Regions from separate parts of the Vibrio sp. TRT 29B02 genome, predicted to be linked through region 2. Evidence: predicted binding sites of a transcription regulator. Region 2 holds the regulator's gene; each other region holds the start of a gene.
What was found. Region 2 encodes MetJ, which represses methionine synthesis genes. Its sites were predicted from a motif close to TTAGACNTNTANANGTCTAA; they were not measured.
Positions count from the first base shown of each region.

Region 1: a site for MetJ is predicted at 3,402-3,421, ahead of metN (methionine ABC transporter ATP-binding protein MetN). Genes of this name have one in related genera too.
Region 3: a site for MetJ is predicted at 2,836-2,855, ahead of metA (homoserine O-acetyltransferase MetA). Genes of this name have one in related genera too.

Region 1 covers NZ_JBNJOJ010000017.1:3,659-9,092, reverse strand. Annotated here, with positions in the region: gene ACQEXT_RS11830 (transporter substrate-binding domain-containing protein) at 1-685, shown strand, start outside; gene metQ (methionine ABC transporter substrate-binding lipoprotein MetQ) at 738-1,547, opposite strand; gene ACQEXT_RS11820 (methionine ABC transporter permease) at 1,595-2,272, opposite strand; gene metN (methionine ABC transporter ATP-binding protein MetN) at 2,262-3,296, opposite strand; gene gmhB (D-glycero-beta-D-manno-heptose 1,7-bisphosphate 7-phosphatase) at 3,520-4,071, shown strand; gene ACQEXT_RS11805 (MliC family protein) at 4,114-4,458, shown strand; gene treR (trehalose operon repressor TreR) at 4,531-5,434, shown strand, end outside.
Region 2 covers NZ_JBNJOJ010000026.1:60,887-66,320, reverse strand. Annotated here, with positions in the region: gene metF (methylenetetrahydrofolate reductase) at 1-1, opposite strand, end outside; gene ACQEXT_RS15765 (bifunctional aspartate kinase/homoserine dehydrogenase II) at 229-2,640, opposite strand; gene ACQEXT_RS15760 (O-succinylhomoserine (thiol)-lyase) at 2,640-3,806, opposite strand; gene metJ (met regulon transcriptional regulator MetJ) at 4,028-4,348, shown strand; gene ACQEXT_RS15750 (malic enzyme-like NAD(P)-binding protein) at 4,463-5,434, opposite strand, start outside.
Region 3 covers NZ_JBNJOJ010000003.1:206,236-211,669, reverse strand. Annotated here, with positions in the region: gene ACQEXT_RS03475 (bifunctional diguanylate cyclase/phosphodiesterase) at 1-1,803, opposite strand, end outside; gene ACQEXT_RS03470 (DUF3859 domain-containing protein) at 1,939-2,376, opposite strand; gene ACQEXT_RS03465 (ATP-binding protein) at 2,346-2,747, opposite strand; gene metA (homoserine O-acetyltransferase MetA) at 2,878-3,819, shown strand; gene pilW (type IV pilus biogenesis/stability protein PilW) at 3,982-4,674, shown strand; gene ACQEXT_RS03450 (hypothetical protein) at 4,671-4,862, opposite strand; gene rlmF (23S rRNA (adenine(1618)-N(6))-methyltransferase RlmF) at 4,883-5,434, opposite strand, start outside.

The DNA.
Region 1 (5,434 bases), on a different contig from region 2:
ATACCCACCGTATATTGTCAGCCACGAAGATGAACTATCCGGGGTGGCGGTCGAATTAGTCGAAGCGGTATTTAAACAACTCAATGTTCCAATTTCTATCGAAGTATTGCCATGGGCGAGGGCGTTAAGTAATGTCCAATTTGGTCGAGCCGATGCAATTTTTACAGCATTTAAAAATCCACAAAGAGAACAGTTTGCCGATTTTAGTCACCAGATATTGTTCACACAAAACATCAGCTTAGTCGTGAAGACAAACAGTAATATCTCTAGTGACTTATTCTTAACCTCTGATTTATCCAATTCAACTATCTGCGTTGTTAACCGAGTGAGTTACGGCGCAAGAATGGACGCTTTACTTGCAGAGAGCCGTTTCAAAATGGTTTTTAGGCGTAACCATACTCGCGACTGTGCACATCTGGTGAGAACCGGACGGGCAGATATATGGGTGAATAACAGTTTTGGGGCTCGAAGTATCATTGCTAGTGAGGGGATGGATAAGGTGTTAGAAATCCTCTCTCCTCCTATTGAAGCGACACCCAGCTATATCGCTTTTTCTAAGTTGAGGGAACATGCTTGGCTGCGAGAGCGATTCGACGAGGCATTGCGAGAAATGAAACAAGATGGTCGCTATGAAGCCATTATTGATAACTATTTTGAACGTATCAAAAAGCCGGAACAAAAATAAAAGGGCTGACGAATCTCGTCAGCCCTTAGCGAATGTTTAAGCGAGTTGTGGATTACCAGCCTTTAACTACACCACCTTGGAAGATGTCTGATGCTGCGTTGTACACTTCTTCAGTTTGGTAAGACTTAACGAAGTTTTGTACGTTTTCAGCTTGGACATTGTCTTCACGAGCGACGATAAGGTTTACGTATGGAGACTCTTTGTCTTCAACGAAGATACCGTCTTTTTGTGGTGTCAGATTGATTGAGCTCGCGTATGTAGTGTTGATCACTGAAAGTGCAACGTCATCAAGTGAACGTGGTAGCTGAGCTGCATCAAGTTCTACAATTGTGATGTTTTTTGGGTTTTCAACGATATCACGAACCGTTGCTAGTAGACCGACGTCTTCGCGAAGTTTCAGAAGACCTTGTTGCTCAAGAAGCAGTAAAGAACGACCAAGGTTTGTTGGATCGTTTGGTACCGCAATACGAGCGCCATCTTGGATCTCTTCAACAGATGTTACTTGCTTAGAGTAACCTGCGATCGGGTAAACAAAGGTGTTACCCGCAATTGTCAGTTTGTAACTGCGGTCTGCTACTTGCTGATCAAGGTATGGTTTATGTTGGAATGCATTGATATCGATTGAACCGTCATCCAACGCTGCATTTGGTGTTACGTAATCGGTGAAAGTCACTAACTCAACCTCTAGGCCGAATTTTTCTTTAGCCACTTTTGCTGCTACTTCAGCAACTTGCGCTTCAGCACCAGCCATAACACCAACTTTGATTTTGCTTGTGTCGGCTTCTTTATCGCCACAACCTGCCAGAACCAGTGCAGACGCTGCTGCAGCGATAGCCAAAATACCTTTAAGACTGAATTTCATCACTATCTCCTTATAAATAAAATCTGTGATTAATGTTTAATTTATTATTAACGGTGATCGACGCGACGCACAATCGCATCACCAATAGATTGAATAATTTGTACCAGTACGATGAGCATGACGACTGTCACTGCCATGATCACCACATCGTAGCGGTGGAATCCGTAGCGAATGGCTACGTCACCTAAACCTCCACCTCCGACCGTTCCCGCCATTGCAGAGTAACTCACTAGAGTGACTAGCGTGATAGTGACGGAGTTGACGATAGTTGGCATTGCTTCTGGGAGTAATACCTTTGAGATGATCTGCAACGGTGTCGCGCCCATAGACTGCGCAGCTTCGACAAGTCCCGTTGGGACTTCAAGCAATGCGCCTTCGATAAGACGAGCGACAAATGGAATCGCACCTATGGTCAAAGGAACAATTGCCGCTGTTGTGCCGATAAAGGTTCCCACTAATAACTTAGTGACTGGAATGATCGCTACCATCAAGACAAGAAATGGTACAGAGCGACCAATGTTTACGATGGCACCAAGCGCACTATTGAGCTTAGTGTTTTCGAGCAGGCCATCTTTTTTAGTCGTGTGTAAAACAACACCTAACGGGATGCCTATTGCAAAGCCGACAATACCAGCGACAGCGACCATATAGAGAGTTTCAAGTGTTGCGCCAATAAGTAGGTTGCTGTTTAAGTTCAGCCACTGTGAAATTTCATTAAAGGACATAACCCAGTACCTCTACTTTTACGTTGTGTTCGCGCAGGAATTCAATGGCAGCATTATCGTCTTGTTCGTTGCCGAACAGTTCGGCGACCATCATGCCAAACTTAACGCCGCCAGCGTAATCGAGATCGGAACTCAAAATGCTGACATCAATATTGAATTTACGAGCAATCTGGCTCATGAGTGGTGCATCAACAGTCGCGCCAGTAAACTCTAAACGCACTAGTGGGTAGCTGTTCTCAACGCGCGTGTCCTGTAGACGAGCTTGGTAATCTTCAGGAATAGAAAGATCCAATGTTGAACGAATAAACTGGTGAGCTAGCTCGGTTTTAGGGTGCGCGAAGATCTCACCAACACTGCCTTTCTCTACCAATTCACCACCCCCAATAATAGCTACTTGGTGGCAAATACTTTTCACAACATCCATCTCGTGAGTGATCAGGAGAATGGTGATGTTAAGCTTGCGGTTAATCTCTCTGAGCAGCTCTAAAATAGACTGAGTTGTCGCTGGATCTAGTGCACTGGTGGCTTCATCACATAAAAGTACTTTAGGATCGCAAGCCAGTGCGCGAGCGATGGCAACACGCTGCTTTTGACCACCGCTAAGGTTAGCAGGGTAGCTTTCGTGTTTATCTTCTAGGCCTACCAACTTAAGTAGCTCTGTCACTTTTTGGTTGATATGCGCTTTATCTTTGCCCGCGAGCTCTAACGGCAGTGCCACGTTGTCATACACAGAGCGTGACGACAGCAGATTAAAATGCTGGAAGATCATCCCAATATTACGACGAGCTTCACTCAACTGAGATTTAGACAGCTTAGTGAGATCCACGCCATCAACCACGATCGAGCCTGTCGTTGGTGCTTCTAGCATGTTGACACAACGAATAAGCGTACTTTTCCCTGCTCCTGATGAGCCAATAACACCAAAGATTGTTCCTTGAGGAATATGAAGGTTTATCTCTTTCAAGGCGTGAATTTCCTTAGTGCCTTGGAAGAAAACCTTATTAACTTGATTAATTTCAATCATCGAGAAACCCACTATCAGATTGGATGAGCAGCAGAAGATTATTTTGAGCCACATCTCATTTACTAGAGGATGCTATGGGTTTGCGTGATTGGTGTCAATAGATATTTTTACGTCTAGACGTCTAAACGTATTTTTTGCCCAATCGTTTAGTAATTAGATAGTGATGAAAGAAATAAAGCGTGCAATAATTCTTATTAATCAAAGCAAAAACGAGAAGCATATTTTGGCAAAACCTGCAGTCTTTCTAGACCGAGATGGCGTAATCAACGTTGACCACGGCTATGTGCATGACGAACACGATTTTGAGTTTATTGAAGGTGTGTTTGAAGCGACGAAAAAGCTCCAAGAGATGGGCTATCTGCTTGTCCTTGTGACTAACCAGTCTGGTATTGCACGTGGCATGTTCAGTGAAGATCGTTTTCTATCACTAACTCAGTGGATGGATTGGAATTTCGTTGATAATGGCGTTGAGCTAGATGGGATCTATTACTGCCCTCATCATGCAGAGCAAGGTCAGGGTAAATATAAGGAAGATTGTGATTGTCGTAAGCCAAAACCTGGGATGTTTATCTCTGCTCGTGACTTTTTAAACATTGATATGGCCAACTCAGTGATGGTTGGTGATAAGGCGGAAGACATGATGGCGGCTGACGCTGCTGGTGTCGGAACTAAGATTCTTGTTCGTACTGGCAAACCAGTGACTGAGAAAGGTGAAGCGTTAGCCTCAGTGGTACTCGATAGCATTAAGCAAGTACCAGACTATCTCGTCAAGTAAACAAAATCAGGTTGTCCGCTGTAATCTTGTCAGGAGGGAATCATGAAATCTAGAGTGTTACTCACGGCGATGATTGGACTCGTTTTAACAGCGTGTTCTTATAATGCTGTAGAGCGTGATAGTGCCTATCAAGGTGATTTCGAGTTTTATCAGTGCAGTGCAGATAAAACCTTCAAAGTCGCCTTTATGCCCAATCAACCTTTGGCATTACTGAGGTTACCAGAGCATGACTATAGACTGGTTCAAGTTCCTTCTGGCTCAGGGACAAAATACATTCTTGATGATGGCACGGCGCAGGCCCTCAACCCAGTGACCCTCTTTACTAAGGGCAGTGAAGCTCGCTTAGAGCTAGGGCGTGTCGTGTATAAAAATTGTATCAGCCAATAAATGTGTTCGGATAGTATTAAGGAGGCGTTCGCCTCCTTTTAACATTTAACTATTAGACCCAATAAATAACCTATGAGCAAAAAATTAACCATTCTTGATATAGCTAAGCTGTCTGGTGTCGGTAAGTCGACGGTGTCTCGCGTCTTGACCAATGATCCTAAGGTGAAGCCTGAAACTCGAGCCAAAGTTGAGCAGGTGATTCAAGAGTGTGGTTATGTGCCATCAAAATCTGCACAAGCCATGCGTGGAGGCAGCCAGAAGGTGGTTGGGGTCATCATATCTCGCCTCGATTCGCCATCAGAAAATAAAGCCGTCGGCAGCATGCTAAGTACCTTATACGATGCAGGCTATGATGTTGTTATTATGGAGAGCCAGTTTGATCGCGAGAAAACCAATGAACATCTCGATGTCCTGAAAAAACGAAATGTAGATGGTGTTATTGTGTTTGGCTTTAGCGATTTCGATATTTCCAAGCTGGCGAGCTGGAAAAACTGCTCAGTCGTTATTGCCATGGATACAGATCAAGTCTCTTCTATCAACTACGACAACACGCAAGTGATCACCAAAGCTCTGGAATATTTGCAGAAAAAGTCACTCCAACACATCGCATTTATCGGAGTCTCACCGAGCGATAAAACAACGGGAAAGCTACGTTTAGAGGCATACCTAAATTGGTGTGAACAGCACGCAATTAAAGCCCATTATCAAACAGGACAACTCAATCATGAAAGTGCCTACTTACTGGTTGATAGCGTACTCGACGCCCGAACAGAAGCGATTGTTTGTGCCAGTGATACGTTGGCACTTGGTGTGATAAAACGCCTTCAAGAGCTCGACAGAGAAGATGTCGTGGTGACAGGGGTAGGGGGAAATGAACTACTTTCTTTCCTTTTTCCAAAAGTCTTTAGCATTGATCCAGGTTATTCCCTTGCGGGAGAAAAAGCCGCTAATTTATTGATCTCTCAAATAAATGGTG
Region 2 (5,434 bases):
TCTTACTCTCTCCCAATGGCCATCCATGCCAAAAAACTCATAATTCCCAATCGACGTTTAGACGTCTATATGTCTACAGAATGAATTGAATACGATTTAATGTCAACTCTGTAATTATGAATTTTTCTCAAGTTGATTATGAGCGGGTTTCAAGTTGATTGGCAACCCATGATTTTGTTTGCTATTTGAGATAGAGCAAGGGCGCTAAATCATTTAGCGCCCTAGAGGTTAAAGTAAACTGGATAGTAGATTTAGGTCGGATTGAATTGCGCCAGCGGTGACCTCTCGGCCTGCTCCTGGTCCACGTATTACCAATGGGTTGTCTTTATACCATTTACTTTCAATGGCGAAGATGTTGTCACAAGGGAGTAGATTAGCTAACGCATGCTCTTTGTTGAGTGCCTCAACGCCGACGGTTGCAGTGCCGTTTTTCTCAAGTCGAGCAACATAGCGCAGTACTTTATCTTCTCTTTGTGCCTTTTTAAGACGTTCAGCCAGCAGTTCACTGAGTAACTGGCTTTGATCAAAAAACTCATCGATAGTTAGACCTGTGAGCTCTAGAGGCACGAGACTTTCGACTTTTACTGATTCTGGCTCAATGACAAGCCCTGATTCACGCGCAAGAATAACCAGTTTGCGCATGACGTCTGAGCCATCGAGATCGTGGCGAGGATCGGGTTCAGTTAATCCTTGCTGCCATGCCAGATCGACGAGCTCTGCAAATGGTACGCTGCCATCGTACTGTTGGAAAAGCCAAGAGAGCGTGCCTGAAAAAATGCCAGACAGCGCAAGGATGTCGTCACCACTTTCACGTAAGTCTCTAACGGTGTGATTGATCGGTAATCCTGCACCAACGGTAGCATTGTAAAGCCAGTGACGGTTGATCTTGGCAAATGCCTCTTGTACTTGATGGTAGTATTCGCTGGAAGCGGACCCTGCTACCTTATTTGCAGAGATCAAATGCATCCCTTGCTCTGCGATCTCTAAGTAGCGTTCTGCTAGCGTCTTACTTGCGGTGACATCTAAGATGACAAGGTCATCATAGCCTTGAATGGAACCGAGCACCTTAATCCAATCACTGCCCTCGTGACTGATCGCTTCTTCATCAAAATGAGTTGCGACTTGGGCTGCATCAATGCCATTTGGGTTAAACCAATAAGTCTGGCTATCGATAGCAGCAACTAACTCAAAGTTCATTCCATGGCGTTTTTCTAGCTCAGTTTTCTGTTCGGAGAATAGTGCCAGCCAACTGGAGCCGATATTGCCTTTGCCACACAGTGCAATAGCGACTCGTTTTTGCGCTTGGAAAAGCTGACTGTGAATCGATTTGACCAGTAGTTTAGTGTTTGCCTTACGTAGCACTGCAACAAGGCTAAGGCCTGATAAGGATTCAGAGATAAACTCAACTGGCGAGTTCTTTAGCTGTTGGTAGAAACCATAACAATGGTTGGCATTCTTTGTCACACCGGCACCAACGGCGGCGACCATCGAGTAACCTTCTTTTAGTTTGATTTCCGCTTCAAACGCTGCGTCTTGTAAATGCTCTAAAGCACCGCCAACAATTTCGCTGGTATACGCTAAGCGTATAGAGTGTTGGTCTGGTTGAACCTCGTAGGTAAGAGGTTCAAGCTGGGCACGTTTGAGGCTAGCAAGTACCTCATTTTCAATACGTTGGAAATCATGTCGAGAAGAGAAGTAAAGTTCGATCAATAGCACTTCATCGAGAGATGAAATGATTTTAGCCCCTCTTCCTGATGCCAATACACGTTCAATACGAGTTGACCCCGACTCTGGCTGATAGCTACAGCGAAGGTGCAAATCCATCGAGCTTTGAGCGACAGGTTGTAAGGTTCTGCTGTGGAGAACTGGCGCTGCTAGTCGTGCCAACTCGCTTGCTTCGTCTAAGCGTAATAGTGGTAAGAGACAGGCGTCGGAGACCAATCTTGGATCTGCGCTATATACACCCGCAACATCGCTCCAGATAGTGACACGGTTTGCTTCCGCGAGAGCACCAATCACGGTTGCAGAGTAGTCAGAGCCATTTCGTCCTAAGAGAACAGTGTGTCCTTGCTTATCTTGTGCCATGAAGCCTGTAATCACGATACGATGATGGACATGTTGCGCAAGCACTTCTTTAATTAATGGATAAGAAGCGCCACAATCAACTTCAGGTTGAGTGCCTGCTTCTGCACGAAGGAAGGCGCGGGCATCTTGCGCGACAGCAGGTAAATTGGTTTGGCAGAGCAAGGCAGCAAGCAGGCGAGACGACCAGACCTCTCCATGGCCAAGCACCGCCGCTTTTTGTGCTTCGTTGAGAGGGAAAGTTAATTCTCCCAAGGTACTGAATTCATCCTGAAGAGTAGCGAGTAGTTGCTGTTTAGTTTCGCCTTCAATCAGCTCTTCAACGAGTTCAGTTTGAAATACTCGTAAGGATTGGAGTTCTTCATGAGCAATGCGCCCATCAGTTGCGAGCCCTTCAAGAAACGCGATCAGTCGGTTCGTTGTTTTACCAGCCGCAGAGACAACGATGAGATCATCCGGTCTTGAGTACTCTTTTAGGATACCCACTACGCGGCGATAACATTCAGGATCCGCTAAGCTACTTCCGCCAAATTTATGTAGCTGACGTTCATGAGACATTATTGAGCCTCCGCTGTTTTAGCAAATGCTTGCTTTAAATCTGCAATTAAGTCGTCTGCATCTTCAAGCCCGACAGAGATGCGTAGCAGTTGCTGTGACACTCCAGCTTCCGCTAGCGCCTCTTCTCCCATTGCTCGATGGGTCATAGATGCAGGATGGCAAATTAGGCTTTCTACGCCACCTAGAGATTCAGCCAACGAAAATAGCTCTAGTTCGCCAACAAAGTATTTAAGCTGTTCGAAAGTACCTGCAAACTCGAAACTGAGCATCGATCCAAATCCGGTTTGTTGCTTCTTAGCAATGTCATGACCAGGATGATCAGGCAGGCTAGGGTGATAGATTTTGCCTACAAGTTGTTGAGTCTGAAGGTAGCTGAGAATTTTGCTAGAACTCTCTTCATGGACTTTCATTCGTGCTCCGAGTGTTCGTATGCCACGTAGTGTCATGTAACTGTCGAAAGGAGTGCCGGTGGCGCCGATACAGTTACCCCACCACGCTAACTCTTCCGCGTGTTGTTCATTTTTGGTAATCACCACGCCGCCAATAACGTCTGAATGACCATTGATGTATTTAGTCGTTGAGTGAATGACAAAATCTGCACCAAGCTCAAGAGGTTTCTGGAATACAGGAGTCAAAAAGGTGTTGTCGACCGCAACCAATGCGCCGACCTTTTTGGCTTTTTGGCAAACACTTGCGATGTCAACGACTCGAACCAATGGATTTGACGGTGTTTCTAAGAGGATCAGTTTAGGCTTTTGCGCCAATGCCTCTTCGAGGGCTTGCTGGTTTGATTGGTCAACAAACAGGACTTTGAAATCCCCTTTGTTGGCACGAGTGTTAAATAGTCGGTAGGTGCCCCCGTAGCAATCGTGAGGTGCGACGATAATATCGCCAGGGCTCAAGAAGGCTGACACCCATAAATTAAGGGCGGATGTACCGCAGTTAGTGACCACTGCCCCTTTGCCTGACTCAAGTTCATATAGGGCGGTTTCTAATAGGCCTCGGTTTGGGTTGCCAGAGCGAGTGTAATCGTACTTAGGCACTTCTCCGAAAGCTGGGAACCCATAGTTGGTCGAAAGGTAAATGGGTGGAACAACTGCGTGATGTTGAGTGTCAGACTCGATACCAGTACGTACCGCGATTGTGGCTGGTTTACGGGTGCTCATAAATGTTTCCTTTCGACCTTAAATGACTTTTTCAATGGAATAGGCTATAAGCTCTTAAGAGCCATATCGTGGCCATCCCAATCCTTTATTCAATTTACTTTACTTGCCATTTTATAGGACGTCAATACTTCTAGACGTCTATATGTCTTTGCTTGTGGCTATAAATACCGCTAAAATTGGGGTTTCTATTTTCAAACATAAAAATTGATAAAAGGTGCGCAATGGCAGATTGGAATGGCGAATACATTAGCCCATATGCTGAGCATGGAAAGAAAAGCGAACAAGTAAAGAAGATTACTGTTTCTATTCCATTGAAAGTATTAAAGGTTTTAACAGATGAGCGTACACGCCGTCAGATTAATAACCTACGCCACGCAACAAATAGTGAGCTATTGTGTGAAGCATTTTTGCATGCTTATACAGGGCAACCGTTGCCTACAGATGAAGATTTACGTAAAGACCGCCCTGACGACATTCCTGCTGAAGTGAAGAAACTGATGACGGAAATGGGTATTGAGTTCGAAGCGTTTGATGACGAATAACAAAAAATATTAGCACCTTTATTTTTCGCTGAAAGCCGATAACATCATCAAAAATAAAAAAACCGCTGAATATGACAGCGGTTTTTTTGTCTTTATCACCTCAGAAACAATGGATTATTGTTCCATGTAGCTTGCTGGCATTTCAATGCGAGCGACACCTGAGTCTACCGCGGCTTGAGCAACTGCTTTTGCAACGCGTGGTAGTAGGCGAGGATCCATTGGTTTAGGAATGATGTAACCCGGGCCAAAAGACAGGGCGTCAACACCTGCTGCAGTGAGTACTTCAGCCGGCACTTCTTCTTTGGCTAGCTGACGAATTGCGTCGACTGCTGCTAACTTCATCTCATCGTTGATTTCACTTGCACGCACGTCGAGTGCACCGCGGAAAATGAATGGGAAGCACAGTACGTTGTTGACCTGGTTAGGGTAGTCACTGCGACCTGTGCCCATAATCAGATCCTGACGTACTTGGTGAGCAAGTTCAGGTTTGATTTCTGGATCTGGGTTAGAACATGCAAATACCACTGGCTTGTTCGCCATTAAAGCAAGCGCTTCAGGAGAAAGTAGGTTTGGACCTGATACACCTAGGAACAGATCAGCACCTTCAATCACGTCTTCTAGAGTGCGCTTGTCAGTATTGTTGGCAAACAGTTGTTTGTATTCGTTCAAATCATCACGGCGAGTGTGGATGACGCCCTTGCGGTCAAGCATGTAGATCTTCTCACGCATAGCGCCACATTTAATCAGTAGTTCCATACATGCGACAGCCGCAGCACCTGCACCTAGACAGACAATCGTTGCGTCTTCGAGTTTCTTGCCTTGTAGCTCGATAGCGTTAAGCATGCCAGCTGCAGTAACAATCGCAGTACCGTGCTGGTCATCGTGGAAAACAGGAACATCACAACGTTCAATCAGCTGCTTTTCAATCTCAAAACAGTCGGGTGCTTTAATGTCTTCTAGGTTGATGCCGCCAAACGTATCAGCAATATTCGCAACCGTATCGACGAACTCTTCGATAGTGCGGTGTTTGACTTCAATATCAATAGAATCTAGACCTGCAAAGCGTTTGAATAGAAGAGCTTTGCC
Region 3 (5,434 bases), on a different contig from region 2:
AGCAATGTCACATTTCAGATCCAACTCAACATTTTCTACGGTATGTTTGTCCGCCAACCCAATCATCATTTGTTCAGCGCTATGAATCGCTTTCTCGCAATCGAGTCGATTCGCAATCAGCACCAAGAATTCATGCTCAGTGATTCTCCCTACTGGGTAAGGCGTCAGCATCTCACCAAATTTAGAGGCCATCAATTCCATCGCTGCATCAAAGATCTGGTGACCATACACTTCAGAGATATGAGACAAATTAGGGACGGATACGTACATAAACGAGAATCTATTGGGTGCTATACCGAGTAAATTACGGGCTTGTTCTATAATGGATTTTCGGTTCCATAGACCCGATAGATGGTCTCGTTCAACCAGATCCTCAATCAACTTAGCTTGTTGTTTGTGTTCACGTACATCAACAATCGACAGCATCAGCGCACTTTGTCCCTGATACTGGATCATGCTGATTTCAATTTTACAGTCTATCTTTTCATGACTACTGGTAATCATCTGCGCTTCAAACTGAGTCTGCCCTTGCCTAAATCTGTGATACATACGGTCAATTTGACATTCAGGCTGCTCAGAATCCGGGCACAACACATCGAGCGGCTGGTTTATTAAATCATCGTACTGATAATTCAGTAGATCTAATGCTGTTGGGTTGATATCAACAATTACCCTAGCTCTCACCAAGAGAATTGCCGTCGTACGACTCTGATATAACGCGTCGAACTTCCGCTCAGCATCCAGTAGCTGCTCTTGGGTAGCGGAAGTGTTATTTGCGAGGGTCTGAACCAACTTCGTTAGTCTATCCAACTCATCTTTATTTGGCTGATCAAGACCTTCAAGTTGATAGGCGGAAAAAAGCACATCAATATCTTTCTCTAAGTCAGAGAAACGCACCGCGACGCGGCGCTTAAATGTAAGATAAGTAATCAATGAAATAACGATTGTCGCAATCGATACGGCAGCGAACAAATAGGTGAACAGCACGTTCCCTTTCTGAAAATGAACACGTTCGATGGTCGTTTTTAGCTGCGCAATAACCTGCCCCGATACTCCGTGTAAGTCCGCCAGTTGGGTCATGGCTTGCTCGGTCTTGTCAATTTTGGATCTAGAGTCCACATCTGGCGTTGAAGTGATGCTATCCACATTCACGATTTGATTATCAGCGACAAGAATTGACTTAAAGTCTCCAGGAAATCTGACAGAGAGATTGCGTCCCCAAATCAACCAACCTGACGACGCAGAGGTACCATCGCTGTTTCTCACTGGAGTAACTGCAAGTGTCCAAACGTCACCATTGACCGAGAACAAGCCACTCAAAGCATCTCTGGCACTATCCAACACTCGATTCATCGAATTGATATGTTTGACGACTCTCTCATTTGTCGCGACCGACTCAACCAACAGCTGAGTCTCACTTTCAGTCAGAGAAATCCCTTCCACGACTTGCCCATGCAGATCGGTGAGCAACATAAGATCAACGCTAAGTGCATCCAAAGCTTCTGGTGCTAAGTTGCGTTCACGGTAACCTTTGAGATCGCCGCTAAGGAGAACTTCATAGCTCTCATCCCAATAGGCCCAGTCATAAGAGTGTTCTGCCAGTTTGTCACTCATCATCGCAATGACATGCTGAGCCTGTTGACTGGCTCGATTCGACTCCATTGTTTCCAAATTACTCAGGCTAACAACAAAGAAGTAACGTGTGATATAAAGGCAGCTCAGCGTGACACCCAATAGACCTAGTAAAAAGTACAGGGCGGTTTTCGTTTGTAGATTAAGGTTTAGCAAGCGCATCTGCTTCATTGACTATTTTTGTACTTCTTTATTAACCATCTAGTCTAGTAAAAATAGCCTATGTTTAGCTTGATATATATCTAAGTTATTCATCTTTAATGAATCAGACAATTTCTCAATGCCAATACTCTGTGGCTCCGTCGCTTAAAAACCTCTTTGCTTCCAGAACTCTCCCTCATCACGTGCGTAAAGTTCAAACGTTTTGTCAGCAACAACATTGTCCCTCATCGAGATGGTCATACGCCACTTGCCGAGATTTGATTCATATCCGTTCATATCACCAAGCAACTGTATGGTATCCCCCAAGTAGAAGTCCCAATCATTGCTCCCAACATGCATATCGCCGGTAAAAGGTTCGAGGATTTGGCCTTTTTTACCCACTATTCCTGGGTGGTCGATGCAAAACTCGATCACCTCTCCTTTGGCTCTTTTAATATTTACAATAAAACCAAATTCGATCCCCTCTTCGGCAACAACCTTGGTCGTGAACTGTGCTATTTTTGGTAGGTTTTTAGATTTGGAATCCCAGCCTTGATAGATTCCATAAGAAGTCATTTCGACGATTGGCGTGCGTTTCGCCATGATTGCCACCGTTTCCTCATACTATTGATCGTTTCTTGCGTCACACCGTGAATGTTGCCGTAATCATTGGTGCATTCAAGCACTTCAAACTCAGCATCATAGCGTTTAGCCATATTGAAATACGGCACTATTTCCCAGCGCTGAACGAAAGTGTTGGATACAACGACATCTCGCTTTTCTTTCAGGCACTGCTCTGTCATCGCTTGACACCATTGATGAGCATCGGCAATTTTGTCTGGTTGATAAACATATTCTCCAGACGGTTCAATAAAGAACATGTCGGCTTCTAGATGTTGTGCGTTGAATGTCTGAGCCAAAGTGCTTTTCCCTGAGCCTGGCAGCCCGCGAATCAGCGTCAGTTTAACGGTCATATTTCACATTGTTTGTGTTCGTTGCTATGAATCATATTATAAATTGGCTCGATATAGCTATCGACATCTCTGTGTGATTGGGTTAAGTTTGGAAGTATAGACGTCCACAATCAAGCTTAGGGAGAAAGCTGTGCCTATTAAGATCCCCGATCAACTACCTGCTTCTGACGTGTTACGCACTGAGAACATCTTTGTCATGCCAGAATCACGCGCGTCGACTCAGGAAATTCGACCGCTAAAGGTTCTGATCCTCAATCTTATGCCTAAGAAGATTGAGACTGAAACGCAATTCTTACGCTTGCTATCAAACAGCCCACTCCAAGTAGACATCGAGCTTTTACGCATTGATGATAGACCGAGTAAGAACACGCCAACAGAACATCTAGACAACTTCTACCGCCAATTTGAAATGGTCAAAAATCGCAACTTTGATGGGCTGATCATTACTGGTGCACCATTGGGCTTAGTTCAATTTGAGGATGTGCTTTATTGGGAGCATCTGCAATCGATAATGAACTGGGCAAGAGACCATGTAACTTCAACACTCTACGTCTGTTGGGCTGCGCAGGCAGGTCTAAAACTTCTCTACGATCTTCCAAAACGAACGCGTAAAGAGAAGCTTTCTGGTGTGTACCATCACAAAATCCACCAGCCTTACCATCCAGTGTTACGTGGCTTTGATGATACCTTCTTGGCTCCACACTCTCGCTACGCCGATTTTTCGCCAGAGTATCTCGAACAACACACCGATTTAGACATTTTGGCGACTTCCGATGTGGCTGGCGTCTACCTCGCAGCGACTAAAGATAAACGTAACGTGTTTGTTACTGGCCACCCAGAATATGATTCACACACCTTGCACCAAGAGTATATTCGCGATTTAGGCGAAGGTATGGAGCCCGCGATTCCGGTTAACTACTACCCCAACAATAATCCAGACAACAAGCCTTGTGCGAGTTGGCGCAGTCATGGGCATCTGTTGTTCTCGAACTGGCTCAATTATTGTGTCTACCAGCAAACGCCATACGATCTCGAACACTTCAGTGAAGCGAATTTCACCAAAGACGAATAATTGCGATCAAATTAAAAGGGGAATGACCTATTCTGTCATTCCCCTTTTACATTATTTTGTTCATTTCCCATTTCCTACATTCCATCGTTAGCCACCGTCCGTTGCACGTTAGGCATTTGTCGTTTTAGCTAAATCATCGACTTCGACACGACTTCAGCCACAATGCGTACTCTCATCTTATCTACATTGATGCTATTCGGATGCATTCAATCACAGACAAACCATGCCCTAGTCACTAAGCAGCGCGCCGACGCGAGAATCACCCTTGGATTAGGCTATCTCGAACAAGGCAACTACGTTAAAGCGAGACAAAACCTCAACAAAGCGATCGAATACCAACCCAAGTACTACCGAGCTCAACTCGCATTTGCCCGTTATCTCGCTAAAGTGGGCGAAGACGTAAACGCTAATCAACTCTATCAACAAGCCGTTCGCGAGCACCCAAATAACGGCGACGTGCTCAACAACTATGGGACATATCTCTGTGAGCAAGGTCACTACCAACAAGCAGAGGAGCGATTTCTGCAAGCCATTCGCTCGCCTGACTATTACAACATTGGCGATAGTTATGAGAACGCGGCGTTTTGCGCTCTTCAAGCACAACAGATACACAAAGCTCGGCTGTATCTCCAGCAAGCGCTCTTACACCAACCCGACAAACCTCGCGCTTTACTCTATTTGGCAGAGATAGAAATAGCCAATTTTGCATTTGTTGAGGCGCAGAGACGGCTAAATCAATACCAGAAGTGGTATGGAGCGAATGAACTATGGCTACAGGCTACCCATAAACTAAATCAACAACGGGCACTTTATGCTCAAGGACAAACGGAGATTGATTTGCGAATTTTGCACTAACGTTTACGACGTGAATGGTGCGTTTGTCTACGCCGTCTAACGTCTGCAGCGCGATGAATCTTGAGATACTCTTTGTAAAGGATATAGATAAAACCGCCAAGCCCAACTATAAACAGCACAGCGAACAGTAACAGGAAACTGTCACATATCCATACGGGTTCACAAGGCATATAAATCTCAAACTCCATATGCCCTCCTAGACCTCGGCTTATTTATTCAACGTCAACCAACGCTTACGCTGTTCTTGAGTTTGGAATGTCCAGGCGATAAAGCGACTGTTTTTCTGTCCCTGACTCATTTCCACAATATGGATTTCGGTCGCGGCGGCTTTTTCAAGATTCTTTCGCATCCAACGAACGTTGTCTTTTTTAGAGATTAGCGTAGAAAACCACAGCACTTGGTGCGCGAACTCACGACTTTCAAAAGCCATGTTTTTGATAAAGGCGGCCTCTCCTCCTGAACACCACAGTTCGGCCTGCTGGCCACCGAAGTTGAGAACCGGTTGCCCTTTTTCCGTCGCTTGGGTTTTACCCTGACCACGCTTAGCCTTGTTCGCAGACAAATTACTGATCTTTCTCGCACTGCCTTGCTGCGCTTCTTCGAGAGATTTATGAAACGGAGGATTGCACGTTGTGAGGTGATAAAACTCGCCCGGTTTGATGATTCCTTTAAACAGATAACGACTGTTCTGTTGTAAGCGGCATTCGATCTTATCTTTAAGCACCGTGTTATTGGCTGCAATCTGATTCGAGTTATTGAC